One region of the Pseudoalteromonas sp. KG3 genome, then DNA from elsewhere that is predicted to be linked to it. Evidence: riboswitches for the same ligand, from Rfam matches in the RefSeq annotation. Region 1 holds a riboswitch; the other holds the start of a gene.
The links. A riboswitch is a leader RNA that binds a small molecule or an ion and turns the genes downstream of it on or off. The one in region 1 is predicted to bind lysine.

Region 1 (3,417 bases):
GGCCAATTGCGCAGCGACCATCGCCACCGCGGGAGAATGGCGTAGCACCTGCACCTTTAAGCTGAATGTCCCATAGCTGTTGCTGCTGATCGGCAACAGCCCCTAGTAAATGGGCACGGCCGTCACCCAAACGCGGTGAAAAATGACCAAACTGATGCCCTGAATAACCCAGTGCAACAGGCGCTACGTTACTGCTATTTAGGTTACCTGCAAAAACCTGTGCACGTTCAGCGCTGGCAACATCAATATTAAGCTGCTGAGCTAATACATCGTTCCACAGCAATAACTTGGGTGCTGCAACGGCACTAGGAAAATCGGGCACTGCAAAATCATCAGCAATCTGGGTATAGCGAGCAACTAGTTTCATGGTATTCCTTAAGCTGGGGTTGTTTGTATACCTACGCGATTATCACCTACGCTGTATGCGATAATTAAGCTTAGCGCTTGTAAGCTTAAGCCGCTTTGCTGCTGTAATTCATTAAAAAATGCTTGTGCCGCAGTCAACGACTTTTTAGTTTGCAAACCGCCGTCAATTATTTTGTGAGCACGCAAATAATTTTCAACATCGCGCGATAGCAAAAAGGTATCTTTGCCAAGTGCGCGCAATGCATAAGGCCCTGTGTTACCCCCTAAACGCGCACCGTGTTTTTTTAAATATGCCCATAAACCAATTATGTCGCCTGTTGGCCAATTAGCAATAAACTGGCTAAAACTGCCATGCTCTGCGGCAATATCATGGATCATGTAAGTATTATGAGGAATAGTTTGTACTTTTTTAAAATTACGGACAATTCGCTCATCCGTGGCTTTTTGCTCAAGCATATCAGGCGGCATCATAAGTAACTTTTCAACACTAAAGTCCCAAAATACCTCGCGAAAACCAGCCCACTTATTGTTGATCACTGACCAATAAAAACCACTTTGAAAAATCTTGCGGGTAAACTCTTCAAGCCATGCATCATCAGATAAGCACTTCAGTTGTTCAGTCGCAAGAGGTGCGTGTAACAATTGCTCAAGCATAGCAGTACCGCCTTTACGCTGTGCCGCTCGTTGATAAATATCCTGAAACTTTTCCATTACTTAATACCCTTTTACCACTATGCACACTAGTGTACGAAAAAAGCTATTAATACGTAACCATTGAAGTGTAAAGATCAACATAAACACGGCGACTAACTAAAGATTTATTTCCAGAGTTCGGATTACAGTCTTGACACCTAGATGGCTAAAATGCTTTAATCACCGCCATTACCCCTATTTAAGGTGTCAGTTTTACTTTTTAAAACTGGCGCTGTGGGCTAGAAGAGGTGCGTTATTCAGGTAACGTATGTGAGGAGCACAACACTCCAGTGATCATACGTGAGGGGAATTAACGCCGAGAAGTAACACTTTTTGTGAAGGGTTATTTCGGGCGACTGGGTTGAATCCCAGCGACTGTCACCAATAACAGCTTGGCTGTTAAAATATTTGGTGGAGAGCTTCTGGTCTTAGCATAATAAGGCCATTGCGCCCTATTGTATTAAGCCCATTCGCTCTTCGAATTATTAGTTCGAACGATGTTAATGCGGCTCTTATCATAATGCTCATTAACTCCTCGAATCACTTATAAGTTCGTGAGAGATGATCAACAACTTCAATTTAAACGACTACCCATTGTGGACAGCCCTTGTCACGCCTTTTACTGACGCAGGCGAAGTCGACTATAGCGTGCTTGAGCAATTAGTTACGCAGCAACAGACAGCTAACAATGGCATTTTACTGCTTGGCAGTACAGGGGAAGGCTTAGCTCTTACCCTCAAAGAGCAGCAAGCGATTGTTGAGCACGTCTGCCAGTTAGCACCGACTGTGCCCTTGATGGTTGCCGTTGGCGGCATGAACCTCAAACAGCAAGTTGCATGGGTTGAATACTGTAACCAATTACCAATTCACGGTTATTTACTGGGCTCTCCTCTCTATGCTAAACCAGGCGTAGTTGGCCAAACCCACTGGTTTGAAAGTCTACTCAATGCCAGCAAGCATCCATGTATGCTTTACAACGTACCGGGGCGCAGTGCGATTGCTATCCCACCTGCAGTAATTAGCAATTTAAAAGATCACAAAAACTTATGGGCGCTTAAAGAAGCCAGTGGCGATATTGCGAAATTTGAAGGCTTTAGAAATGCCGCACCAGAGCTGGCGATTTTTAGTGGTGATGATGCGTTGATGCCTTACTTTGCCCAAGCCGGCGCGAAAGGCTTAGTATCTGTCGCGGCCAATGCATGGCCTTCACAAACCCACGAGTTTGTAAAACGTAGCCTCAGTGGTCAACACCCCAATTTATTTGCTGACTGGTCGCAAGCAATTCAAAGCTTGTTTGCTGTCGCAAACCCTATCCCCGTTAAAGTACTCATGCATTTACAAGGGCGTATTAATAGCCCGTATTTGCGTCCGCCTTTAACGCATCTTGAGTTAACGCAAACAGATTGTATTAACAACGCAAACAACACCATTTTATCTTGGCATTAAACACAGGTTTTTATAATGAGCTGGTTAGAACTATTAAATAATTTAGAATCGGGCGCAGTACGCGCAGCAACACAAGACGAAAGCGGCCAATGGCATGCGAATGTTGAAGTTAAACAAGGTATTTTAGAAGCGTTTAAAAACGGTACTAATACTGAATTCCCTGGTGGTTTTGTTGATAAGCATAACTTAGCGCCACAAGGCTTTGCAGCTGATGCAGGTGTACGTATGGTGCCAGGTGGCTCAAGTGTACGACGTGGTGCTCACGTTGCTAAAGGTACGATTATCATGCCACCAGCCTATGTAAACATTGGCGCCTACATTGACGAAGGCACTATGGTTGATAGCCACGCATTGGTAGGCTCTTGTGCACAAGTAGGTAAAAACGTGCATTTAAGTGCTGCGGTACAACTAGGCGGCGTACTTGAGCCAATTGGCGCAAGTCCTGTGGTAGTCGAAGACGATGCATTCATCGGTGCAGGCTGTGTAATTGTTGAAGGCGTAGTGGTTAAAAAAGGTGCAGTACTTGCCCCTGGCGTGCGTTTATCTGCAACCATTCCTGTCTACGACTGTGTCAATGAGCGCCAACTAGATAGAGGCGAGCCAATTCCAGAATATGCGATTGTTATTCCTGGTTCTCGTCCAGCATCAAATGCATGGGCTCGTGAACAAGGTTTAAGTATGTCATGCGCACTAATCGTAAAATACCGTGATGAACAAAGTGATGCGTCATTACTTCTTGAAGAGGTTTTACGTTAATGACCTTTTTGAGCACGCCAGTTAAAAACGCCATTGCTGAGCTATCAACTAAACTTGATACGCCATTTTTTGTTTACGACCTAGATACTCTAAACGCACACTTAGCACGTTTAGTAGCGCAAACAGAGGTAAAACTGTGGTATGCGGTAAAAGCCA
Region 2 (3,417 bases), 1.9 Mb from region 1:
ATTACACGGCGCAAAAGTATCAAAGCCAAGCAAGAATATTTAGCTACTCGGCTATTACTTAAGTATTTGGTAAAGCAAAGTTCAGCGCAGTTTAGCCATTTAACCGCAAATCAGATCAGTTCTGAATTTGACGAGCAAAGCAGCAAGTTACTCATTCACATAACCGGCAGCGAAACGGTGTTTAGCAGTTGTTTGTCACACTCGAATGGCTTTGTCGGTGCGGCGCTGAACATAGAGCAGGCTGAGTTTGGTTTTGATATTGAAAAAATAAGTGTACAACGCCCGTTTGTAAAACTCGCTAAGCATTTTTATCATCAAGATGAAGTAAATTTAATTACGCAAAGCCAACAGCAAAGCGCTGAGCGTTTTTTTAGAATTTGGACTTTAAAAGAAGCGCTGGCGAAAGCCACTTCTCGACCCATTGCAAAACTATTAAGCCCCAATGTATTTACTGAGCTGACGCAAGCAAATTTAGCAGCGCTGAGCTGCCAATATAATGAATTTGATATTAGTGTAGTAAGTGACAAGAGCACTGACTGGCAGTGCTCTGTGGTGAATTCTATTTCGCAGTTACGCGGCGTGTTGGGCTTCTAACAAACGGCTGTGAATAGCTTGTACTACTAAGTCCGATTCACTTTGTTCTACCAAAAAGCACAAGTTGTGCTTGCGCCGTGGCAAATTAGACGGATATTAAAATCACTTAATACCTGCATTAAATTAACTTGCTGCTGACGCAACTGAATTTCAGAACCAATCAGCGCCACTAAGGTTAAATTGTTTTCAACCGATACATGGCAAAACTCTGCAAGTTTGTCTAAACACTCTTGATCAAGCTCAGGACGCGACGCATTAGGTGCATTATCTAACGTAATTGCCACACTGATCTCAGAGGTCGTCACTAAATCAACGGAGATATTAAACTCACTTAAAATTGCAAACACGCGGGCTAAAAAGCCACTCGCCAATAGCATTTCTGGGCTTTTAAGCGTTAATAAAATTTGGTTTTTACGTTGCGTTACCGCACGAATACCTGGTACTTGTGATTTTTCACGTTCGATCCAAGTGCCACCACGCTCTGGTTCACGGCTTGAGCCAACAAAAACACTGATGTGGCTGCGGCTGGCCGGTAAAATAGTCGCCGGGTGTAAAACTTTAGCGCCAAAGGTCGCCATTTCTGCCGCTTCATCAAAACTTAAACGAGCAATCGGCGTGGCTTTTACACATAAACGCGGATCAGTACTAAAAATACCCACAACGTCAGTCCAAATATGTACACTCTTAGCGTTTACTGCTTCTGCAAGTAATGCCGCACTGTAATCTGAGCCACCTCGCCCTAAGGTGGTGGTTTGTCCATGCGCGTCACTGCCAATAAAGCCTTGCGTTACTACTACATGTTCTTTTAAAAGTGGCATCAAGTGCTCTTTTGCCGCTGCTGCTGTGGCTGCCACATCTGGTGTTGCTTTAGAAAACTGGCTATCCGTTTTAAGCACTTGGCGTACATCAAAACGTACCGCATCTAAACCATTTAAACGCAGTACTTGGGTAAATAAATACGACGATAAGCGCTCACCAAAGCTTAGTAGCTCATCATGTTGCTGCTTTGTTTTTAATGGCTCGCTCGCCAAGGCTTTAAATGCTTTAATTGTTTCTTCAAAGCCATGGGCTAAATCAGCATCAAGTGAAAGCTCATTTAAAATGGCGTCTTGAATAGCTATTACGCCGGCAATATTTTCAACGCGCTCATCACTTGAAATCTCTTTTTTACACAAGGTAACTAGGTGGTTGGTAACACCTGCACTGGCACTAACCGCCACTACCCGTACATTGTTATCGGCTACAATAATTTCACTGCAACGGCTCATAGCTTCAAAATTAGCGACGCTGGTGCCACCAAATTTTGCTACAACTATCTCTGATTTTTGATTTTTCGCTGACTGTTGCACGTTATTAGCAGCTAATTGGGTATTCATGTCGTCTCCTTTTGTGGCGTTCATACCACGATAAAACAAGAAGAACTTGGCAAGGGGGTGCTCGATAAGAAAAGTCCACTGCCAGAAGCTCTCCACCTAATTGGTGACAGTTTTGAGGATTCAGCCCCATAAACCGAAAAACCACTGTGACGCGCAGTTGTTTTTCTCGGCGAATATTTCCCTCCTTAATGGTCGTTGGCAGTCGTCGCCTCACATTAAGTACCTAAATACCGCACCTCTTCTGAATGTTAGATTAATTGCATTCTATAATTACCAATTAAAATAACAAAGCCCACATAAAGTGGGCTTTGAAAGTTATCGTTTAGACGTCTAGCTGTCAAGTTGTTTTAAATAATAAAGACTATTAAATAAAACTACCTGCTAAATACGACCCAATATAACCGATTGTATACGCTATTAATAAATACACCGACATACGTAAATAGCTCATAAAGGTAAGCGCTTTAACTTTACTCATGGCAATAATGCCTGCCGCCGAGCCGATGATTAGCATTGAACCACCTACCCCAGTTGCATAAGTAAACGATAGCCATTGCTGGGGGCTCATCACGATTTCAGCTTTAAGCAGAGCGGCCGTCAGTGGTACGTTATCAACCGCGGCTGACAAAATACCCATTAAGTAGTTAGCATATTGCGCTGGCATTAGTTCATAAAGATGCGTGAACTTACTTAGCATGCCTACTTCTTTTAAAGCCCCTACAAGTAATAATACGCCAACGAAGAACAATAAAGTGTCGTATTCGATTTCACGAATATAATCGATAATTTTTTTATTCACGTCTTTTTTGCGCATTAAAAATTGCGCCACTAAAAACATTAATGACAACCCAAATAAGAAAGTTAACAACGGCGGCACATGATAAAGCACACTGAGTGTTAGCGTAGCGAAAATAGTTGATAAGAAAATAACTGCAATTGTAATATCGGTTTTTTCAATGCGGCGCTCTTCTTGTTTAGTAAACTCAACAGCACCATTTAAGCCAAACGACAACATGATCGCCAGCAGTGCTACACTTGCCAGTGCAGGCACAACTAACAATAACAAGTTAGCAATACTGACTTTTCCATCAAGGAAAATCATTAATGTCGTCACATCACCGGTGATCAAAGACACACCACCGGAGTTAACGCTAAAAATAATTAATGTGGCGTATTTAATTAGCTTTTTCGGATCGAGTTTTAACGACATCACCACCGCAAGCGAAATCAATGTGGCTGTGATATTGTCTGAAATCGACGAAAATAAGAAGGAGAATCCACCAATCAAAAACATCAGTTTGCGTTCGCTTATTGCACTTGGCATGACTCTGTGCACAATATTTTGGATAAAACCTTTGGAGTTTAAATAGGCAACAAAGGTCATGGCAGCCATTAAAAACAACCAGAGTGTGGCAATCTCTAAAATATTGTGATCAAGTTGATGTTG

Region 2: another riboswitch for lysine. It lies ahead of lysC (lysine-sensitive aspartokinase 3); the one in region 1 lies ahead of dapA (4-hydroxy-tetrahydrodipicolinate synthase).

What each region holds. Positions count from the first base shown of each region.
Region 1 is NZ_CP098523.1:2,285,929-2,289,345, forward strand. Features, by position in the region: gene NDQ71_RS10775 (YdiU family protein) at 1-367, opposite strand, end outside; gene NDQ71_RS10780 (DNA-3-methyladenine glycosylase I) at 376-1,077, opposite strand; lysine riboswitch at 1,295-1,489, shown strand; gene dapA (4-hydroxy-tetrahydrodipicolinate synthase) at 1,621-2,505, shown strand; gene NDQ71_RS10790 (2,3,4,5-tetrahydropyridine-2,6-dicarboxylate N-succinyltransferase) at 2,521-3,261, shown strand; gene NDQ71_RS10795 (PLP-dependent decarboxylase) at 3,261-3,417, shown strand, end outside.
Region 2 is NZ_CP098523.1:264,330-267,746, reverse strand. Features, by position in the region: gene NDQ71_RS01430 (4'-phosphopantetheinyl transferase superfamily protein) at 1-594, shown strand, start outside; partial or broken gene lysC (lysine-sensitive aspartokinase 3) at 571-1,970, opposite strand; lysine riboswitch at 2,048-2,219, opposite strand; gene nhaD (sodium:proton antiporter NhaD) at 2,335-3,417, opposite strand, start outside.